Linked DNA regions of Euzebya sp.. The protein of the gene in region 2 interacts with the protein of the main gene of each other region in a pairwise test. Links are inferred from orthologs where the notes say so. Each region holds a gene or a part of one and is shown on either strand. Other genes may lie near its edges.

Evidence for each region. Proteins that work in one complex are often made in the same cells at the same time.
Region 1: the proteins of sufU (region 2) and ACEQ2X_RS10495 interact in binary tests that used the Escherichia coli proteins (3 or more experiments, as listed by UniProt). The link is inferred for Euzebya sp. from one-to-one orthologs.

What each region holds. Positions count from the first base shown.
Region 1 is NZ_CAXQBR010000045.1:79,316-83,562, forward strand. What follows is about bases 963-3,843. They hold ACEQ2X_RS10495 (cysteine desulfurase family protein), read left to right. Parts: upstream 963-1,749; coding sequence 1,750-2,937; downstream 2,938-3,843. Other genes in these bases: ACEQ2X_RS10490 (Glu/Leu/Phe/Val dehydrogenase), read left to right, coding at 963-1,701; mnmA (tRNA 2-thiouridine(34) synthase MnmA), read left to right, coding at 2,943-3,843. Also shown: ACEQ2X_RS10480 (hypothetical protein), read left to right, coding at 1-164; ACEQ2X_RS10485 (hypothetical protein), read left to right, coding at 233-454; more of ACEQ2X_RS10490, read left to right, coding at 454-962; more of mnmA, read left to right, coding at 3,844-4,007; ACEQ2X_RS10505 (aldo/keto reductase), read left to right, coding at 4,058-4,247. UniProt on the Escherichia coli protein: Master enzyme that delivers sulfur to a number of partners involved in Fe-S cluster assembly, tRNA modification or cofactor biosynthesis. Catalyzes the removal of elemental sulfur from cysteine to produce alanine.
Region 2 is NZ_CAXQBR010000022.1:41,437-45,209, reverse strand. The notes cover bases 805-3,773. They hold sufU (Fe-S cluster assembly sulfur transfer protein SufU), read right to left. Parts: upstream 2,540-3,773; coding sequence 2,069-2,539; downstream 805-2,068. Other genes in these bases: ACEQ2X_RS05910 (aminotransferase class V-fold PLP-dependent enzyme), read right to left, coding at 2,555-3,773; ACEQ2X_RS05920 (metal-sulfur cluster assembly factor), read right to left, coding at 1,618-2,061; ACEQ2X_RS05925 (hypothetical protein), read right to left, coding at 1,202-1,606; ACEQ2X_RS05930 (NarK family nitrate/nitrite MFS transporter), read left to right, coding at 805-1,080. Outside these bases: more of ACEQ2X_RS05930, read left to right, coding at 1-804. UniProt on the Escherichia coli protein: A scaffold on which IscS assembles Fe-S clusters. Exists as 2 interconverting forms, a structured (S) and disordered (D) form. The D-state is the preferred substrate for IscS.

The DNA of each region.
Region 1 (4,247 bases), on a different replicon or contig from region 2:
AGGTCCTGGTGCTGGCCCTCGACGTCGAGCGGCCCCCGGACGACGGCACCGTCCGCGCGCTGGCCACCCGGGTCGGGGAGGCCGTCGGCGCGATCCCCGACGTCCGGCTCGACCCCGCCCTCGCCGCCGCGCGGCCGCAGGTCGGCGACGCCGGTCCCGGGTGAACCGAACGCGGTTCGGCCGGTGCGACCCGCGCCGTTAGGCGACGGCGTCGGGTGGGAATGGACCGCCCATGAGCCACCAGCGCGACGACCGTGTGACCGGCGACGAGAAGAGCCCGCGCAACCTGTTCACGCACGGGCGCAGCGGCGAGGACCTCCACCGCGCCCCGGCCGCGGCGGACGCCGCGGACGCGCGGGAGTCCGCCGGACCGGACGTCGCCGACGTCGAACCCGGTGACGACCAGGCCGAGGAGGCGCCGTCGGAGACCGCTGAGCGCGGGGAGGGCGGCTGATGGGGCTGAGCGACGACCTCGACGTCTTCGTCTCCGACGCGATGCGCGGGCTCGCGATGTCCGACGACGAGTGCCGCCTGCTGAACACCCCCTTCCGGGAGGTGTCCTTCGAGGTGCCCCTGCGCCGCGACGACGGGTCCCTGCACGTCTTCCGCGGGTACCGCGTCCAGCACGACCGGGCCCGCGGGCCGTTCAAGGGCGGGATGCGCTTCCACCCCGGCGTGGACCTCGACCACTTCCGCGCGTTCGCGACGCTGATGACCTACAAGACCGCGCTGGTCGACGTCCCCTTCGGCGGCGCGAAGGGCGGGGTGGCCTGCGACCCGACGTCGCTCAGCGCCGCCGAGCTCGAGCGCCTGGTCAAGGGCGTCACCCAGCGGCTGGACCCGATCATCGGACCCGACGACGACATCCCCGCGCCCGACATGGGCACCGGGCCCCAGGAGATGGCGTGGATGATGGACGCCTACTCCGACGCCCACGGCTACTCCCCGTCGGTGGTCACCGGCAAGCCGCTCGTGCTCGGCGGCTGCCCTGGTCGGGCCAGCGCGACGGGCACCGGCGTGGCGGTCGCCACCGAGCGGGCGTGCGCCCACATCGGGTTGGACCTCGACGGGGCGACGGTGGCCATCCAGGGCTTCGGCAACGTCGGGGCGCACGCCGCGCTGCAGCTGCGGGCGCGGGGCGCGCGGATCGTGGCGGTCAGCGACGTCGACGACGCACGCCGGTCGGCGGGCGGCCTCGACCTCGACGACGTCGCCCGCGCCGTGCGGGAGGACCCGGAGGGGGATCCGCCCACCGTCGCCGAGGCGTTCGGCGACGCCGAGCCGTTCGACATCGGTGATCTCCTCACCCAGGACGTCGACATCGTCGTCCCGGCGGCCATCGGCGGCGTCATCGACGGCGACGTCGGCGCGGCCCTGCGGTGCCGGCTGGTGGTGGAGGGGGCCAACAACCCCACGACGCCGGAAGGCCACGCGGCGATGCGCGACGCCGGCATCACCGCGGTGCCGGACATCCTCGCCAACGCCGGCGGGGTGACCGTGTCGTACTTCGAGTGGGCCGGCAACCGCGGCGGGCGGCCCTGGAGCGCCGCGCAGGTCGACGAGGAGCTCGAGGCCGTCATGGTCCGCGCCTTCGACGCCACCGCGGACCGGGCCGGCGAGGACGGGACCGACCTCCGCACCGCCGCCTTCCGCATCGCGGTGGACCGGGTCCGCCACGCGCAGGCGCTCAGGGGGGTGTAGGGCCCGGGGCTCGAGGGAGCAGGGCGTGTGGGGAGTAGCTTCGGCGGGGTGATCTACCTCGACCACGCCGCCACCACCCCCCTCGCCCCCGAGGTCGCCGAGGCCATGGCGCCCTGGCTCACCGCCGGCGCGGTGGGGAACGCCTCGTCGCTGCACGCCGCCGGCCGGCGTGCGCGCGCCGCCGTCGAGGACGCCCGGGACCGGGTGGCGGCCGCCGTCGGCGTCACCCCGCTCGAGGTCCTCTTCACCTCCGGCGGGACCGAAGCGGACGGCAGCGCGATCAAGGGGCTGGTCTGGGCGGCCCGCCAGGCCGGGCGCGGGACGGCGGTCGTGACCACCGCGATCGAGCACCACGCCGTCCTCGAGTCCTGTGAGTGGCTCGCCGACCACCAGGGCGTGGACGTCACCGCCGTCGGGGTCGAGCCGGACGGCATCGTGGACGCCGACCGCCTGCTCGACGCCGTCGACGACGCGGGCGCGGGCGACACCGCCCTGGTCAGCGTCATGGCGGCCAACAACGAGCTCGGCACCCTCCAGCCCCTCGACGTCATCGGGCCGGCGCTCGCCGAGCGGGGTGTCGCCCTCCACACCGACGCGGTGCAGGCCTTCGGGAGGATCCCGCTCGCCGTCGACGTGTGGCAGCCGACCGCGATGGCGCTCAGCGCGCACAAGTTCGGCGGTCCGACCGGCGTCGGCGTGCTCGTGCTGCGGCGCGACGCCACCCCCCACCCGCTGCTGCACGGCGGCGCGCAGGAGCGCGGGGTCCGGTCGGGGACCCTCAACGTCGCGGGGATCGTCGGCCTGGGCGTCGCGGCCGAGCTGGCCGCGCGGCGCCAGCCAGCCGAGCACGACCGGGTGTCCGCCCTGCGCGACCGGATGATCGCGGCCCTGACCGCCATCGACGGGATCGCGCTCAACGGGCACCCCGAGCGGCGCCTCCCCGGCCACGTGCACCTCGCGGTGACGGGGGTGGACGCCGAGACGCTGCTCATGGCGCTCGACCGGGCCGGGGTCGCCTGCTCGACGGGGTCGGCCTGCCAGTCCGGTGCCGCCCGGCGCAGCCACGTGCTCGACGCCATCGGTGCGGCAGCCGACGCCGCGCACATCCGCCTGACCCTCGGGGCGACCACCACCGCAGACGACGTCGACGCCGCCACCCGGATCGTCGCGGACGCGGTCGCCGGGCTGACCGCCGATAGCGTGGGAGCGGTGAGCGGCCCGGACGGCGAGGGGTAGCGGCGATGGCGCAGGTCATGGTCGCCATGTCGGGCGGCCTCGACTCGACGATGGCCGCCGCGCTGCTCGTCGAGCAGGGCCACGACGTCACCGGCGTGCACCTCAAGATGGCCGACACCCCGTCGGGGTTGCCCGGGAAGGGCTGCTGCACCCTCGACGACGCGCGTGACGCCCGCCGCGTCGCCGACCGGCTCGGCATCGCCTTCTACGTGTGGGACTTCGCCGACGCGTTCGCCGAGCGGGTCGTCGAGGACTTCGTCGACGCCTACGCCGCCGGCCGGACCCCCAACCCGTGCGTCCGCTGCAACGAGCGGGTGAAGTACGCCGCGCTGATGGAGCGGGCGCTGGGCGCGGGCTTCGACCGGCTCGCCACCGGCCACCACGTGCGGCTGCGGACCGACGCCGACGGGACGGTCCACCTGCACCGCCCGGTCGACGACGGCAAGGACCAGACCTACGTGCTGTACATGGCGGGCCAGGACCAGCTGCGGCGCTCGGCGTTCCCCGTGGGGGAGCACCGCAAGTCCGAGCTCCGCGCGATGGCCGCCGAGCGCGGGTTCGTGACCGCCGCCAAGCCGGACAGCCACGACATCTGCTTCATCCCCTCCGGGGACACCGCCGGGTTCCTCTCCGCGCGCCTCGGCCGGCGACCGGGCCCGATCGTGGACGTCGACGGCACGCGGCTGGGCTCCCACGACGGCGCCTACCGCTTCACCGTCGGCCAGCGGCGGGGGCTCGGCATCGGCGGGCTCGACGAGCCCCGCTTCGTCACCGGGACCCGCGGCGACACGATCACCGTCGGGCGCCGCGCCGACCTGGCCGTGACGTCGGTGACCGCCGAGGACGTGACCTGGACGACGGCGGCCCCCGCGCCGGGTCAGGGCGGGTTGACCGCCCAGGTCCGCTACCACGGCGCGCCGCTGCCGGTGGCGCTGGACCTCGACGGCGACCGGATGGCCGTGACGTTCACCGGCGAACAGCCCCTCGGCGTCGCCCCGGGCCAGGCCCTCGTGGTGTACCGGGACGACGAGTGCCTGGGTGGCGGCACCATCACCGCGACGGCCCGCTGACCGGTCTGCGCGGTGTGTGCCCGTCGGGCGCAGCGGCAAGGATCGGGACCATGCAGACGCGGACGCTTGGCAGGACTGGGTACGAGATCTCCGAGGTGGGCCTCGGGGCGTGGCAGATCGGCGGTGACTGGGGCCACACCTCCGAGGAGGACGCGATGGCGACCCTCCACGCCGCCGTCGACGCGGGGATGACGTTCATCGACACCGCCGACGTGTACGGCGACGGCCGGTCCGAGCGCC
Region 2 (3,773 bases):
TTCCCCCCGCGGGAGATCGGGACCGCGGAGGGGGTCTACGGCGGCTGGGGCAACTTCGGCTCGGCAGCGGCCGCGTTCACCCTTCCGGGCGTCGCCGTGGCCGCGGGCGCCATCGGCGGGTGGCGCGCGGCGATCGCCGCGACCGGGGTCCTCGCAGCCGGCTACGGCCTGTACTACCTGCGGGCGGTCACCGACACACCCGAGGGGTCGTCGTACGCCCGTCCGCGGCGCCAGGGCGCGCTCGAGGTCACCAGCCGCCGCAGCGTGTACGCGCTCCTCGTCCTCAACGTCCCGCTCGTGGCGGTGCTCGGGCTGGTCGCCTGGCGCCTGCAGCGCGTCGGGCTGTTCTCCACCCGCGTGCTCGTCGTGATCCTCGCGACCCTCGCCGTCCTGCTCGTGGCGCAGTCGCGCCGCATCTGGACGGTCAACGCGCCGGCCCGGGCCGGGGCCTACGACGAGGGGGACCGCTACCCCATCCGCTCGGTCGCGGTCCTGAGCGCCAGCTACTTCGTGACCTTCGGCTCGGAGCTCGCCGTCGTCTCGATGCTGCCGACGTTCTTCGCCGACACCTTCGGGCTGTCGGCGGTGCTCGCCGGCGCGACCGCGTCGGCCTTCGCGTTCATGAACCTGGGGGCGCGACCGATCGGCGGGCTCATGAGCGACCTGATGGGGAGCCGCACGCGGACGCTCACGACGATCCTGCTCGGGTTGGCCGTCGGGTACGGCGGCATGGCGCTGGTGGGGTCGGCCTGGCCGGTCGGGCTGGCGATGGCGGCGGCGATGTGCTGCTCGTTCTTCGTCCAGGCCGGCGAGGGGGCAACCTACGCCATCGTCCCGCTGGTGGAACCGCGCGTGTCGGGGCAGATCTCCGGCATCGTCGGCGCCTACGGCAACGTCGGGGCGCTCTGCTACCTCACGCTCCTGCTGTTCGCCGGTCCGACCGCGTTCTTCCTCACCATCGGCGCCTCGGCCGTCGTCGTGGCGGGGATCAGCCGGTTCCTCGTCGAGCCCGCCGGCAGCTTCGCCGACGCCCACGGCGAGGTCGTTGACCTCGCCGACCCCACCCCGGTCGCGGCGTGAAGCCCGCCCACGACACGATCGGGGCCTCCCTCGCCCTACGGCGAGGTAGGCCCCGATCGCGCCCAACTTCGGCGGTGCCCCGGCCCCCCGTGGTCCCCCGTGCGCCCCGCTCCGTCGGGGCTCAGCGCCTGATCGAGAGGTCCTCGGTCTGCCAGTCGCCGAAGTAGACGATGTCCCGGGCGTCGTGGCGGTTCAGGACGGCGACGATGCGGTCGAGGGTCTCGCGGTCGGTGACGTCGTTGATCACGATCCCGTGCCGGCCCTCGCGGACGACCTGGCCGAGCCGGACGAGCTCCTCGCGCTCCTGGCCGAGGGACACCAGCCACTTCACGACGCGGGTGGCGCCGTGGGAGTCCTCCTCGCCGGCCTCCAGCTGACCGGCGAACTCGTCACCGGAGCCGTGGCTCACGCTCGCGAGGTCGACGGACGCCTCGTCGGCGAGGGAGGACAGCACCGCCTCGGCGGTCGGCTCGTCCGCCACGTGGGCGATGACGGCGTGCTGGTTCGGGCGGGTGTTCGCGCTCATGGGTTCGGCCCTCAGACGTTGAAGCCCATGGCCCGCAGCTCCTCGCGGGCCTCGTCGGAGATCATGTCGGTCGTCCACGGCGGGCTGAAGACGAACTCGACGTCGGCGTCGTCGATGCCCGGCAGGCGGGTCAGCACGAGCGTCGCCTGGGTGTGGAGCAGCTCGGTGAGGGGGCATCCCATCGAGGTCAGCGTCATCCGCAGGTAGGCGGTGTGGTCGTTGACCTCGATGTCGTAGACCAGCCCGAGGTCGACGACGTTGATGCCGATCTCGGGGTCGAGGACGGCCTTCATCGCCTGCCGGCACGCGGCGGGGGTGGCGACGCCGTGCTCGTCGACCTCGGCGTCGGCGAACGGGGTGTCGGTGCCCTCCCCCTCCCCGTGCTTGGCGGCGAACTCCTCGTCGGTCTCCGCGGTGGGCCAGCCGGTCACGGGATCGGTGGTGGTGTCGCTCATCGTCAGATCACTCCTCGTCGTGGGTCACGCGGTGCTCGGCGGCACCGGCCCGGTGGGTCTCGATCGCGTCCTTGAGGGCCATCCACCCGAGCAGCGCGCACTTGACGCGGACGGGGAACTTGGCCACGCCGCGGAAGGCGACGCCATCCAGGAGGTCGTCCTCGCGGGCGATCTCCTCCCCGTGCATCATCAGCCGGAAGGACTCGGCGAGCTCGAGGGCGTCGTCGAGGTCCCGGCCGATCACGGCCTCGGTCATCGCCGACGCGCTCGACATCGAGATCGAGCAGCCGTCGCCGTCGTAGGCGACCGCCCCGACGGTCGCGCCGTCGCCGACGCGCAGGCGCAGATCCATCTCGTCGCCGCACAGCGGGTTCGAGTGGTGGACGTGCACGTCGTGCGGGTCGAGCTCCGGCGCGCGGTTCCGGGGCTTCTTGTAGTGGTCCAGGATGATCTCCTGGTACAGGTCGTCAAGGCTCATGGGTCGCGCTCCGCATCAGACCTCGAAGAACGCCTGCGCGGCGCGGATGGCGTCGCACAGCGGCTCGATCTCGTCGGTGGTGTTGTAGAGGTAGAACGACGCCCGCGTCGTCGCGGCGCTGCCGAGCGAGCGGACCAGCGGCTTGGCGCAGTGGTGGCCCGCCCGGACCGCCACGCCCTCGCGGTCGAGGATCGTCCCGATGTCGTGGGGGTGCAGGCCCTCGATCGCGAAGCTGACCGCGGCGCCGCGGGCCTTCGGGTCGGCCGGGCCGTGGACGGTCACGCCGCGCATCTCACCGAGCGCGGGGAGGACCTGCTCGAGGAGCGCGACCTCGTGGGCGCGGACGGCGTCCATGCCGAGGGCCGAGAGGTAGTCGACGGCAGCGCCCAGCCCGACCGCCTCGGCGATCATCGGGGTGCCGGCCTCGAAGCGGTAGGGCACCTCGTTGTAGGTGGCGCCGTACAGCTGGACGTCGAGGATCATCTCGCCGCCGCCGAGGAACGGGGGCATCGACTCGAGCAGGTCGAGGCGGCCGGCGAGCACGCCGACCCCCGAGGGGCCGCACATCTTGTGGCCGCTGAAGCACAGGAAGTCCGCGCCCAGATCGGCCATGTCCGTCGGCATGTGGGGGACGCTCTGCGCACCGTCCACGACGACGACCGCCTCCGGGTTCGCGCGGCGGACCGCGTCGGCCATCTCGGCGACCGGGTTGATCGTCCCGACGACGTTCGACATCGCGGTGACGGCGAGCAGCTTCACCCGTCCGCCGGACACGATCTCGGCGAAGGCGTCGAGGTCGAGGCGACCGCCGTCGGTCACGGGGACGGCCGCCAGCTCGAACCCGGCGTCCGCGGCCGCCATCTGCCAGGGCACCAGGTTCGCGTGGTGCTCCATCTGGGTGTAGCAGAGGACGTCACCCGGCCCGAGGCGACGGCGCGCCCAGGAGTGGGCCAGCAGGTTGAACGCCTCGGTGGCGTTCTTGGTGAACACGACGGCGCGCGGGTCCGCGCCGACGAAGCGGGCGACCTTCGTGCGGGCCCCCTCGAAGCGGTCGGTCGCCTCCTCCGCCAGCGCGTGGACGCCGCGGTGCACGTTCGAGGTGTGGCACCGGTACATGTCGGTGACCGCGTCGATCACCGCCGTCGGCTTCTGCGACGTCGCCGCGGAGTCGAGGTAGATCAGCGGACGCCCGTGGACCTCGCGGTCGAGGTTCGGGAAGTCGCGCCGGACCGCC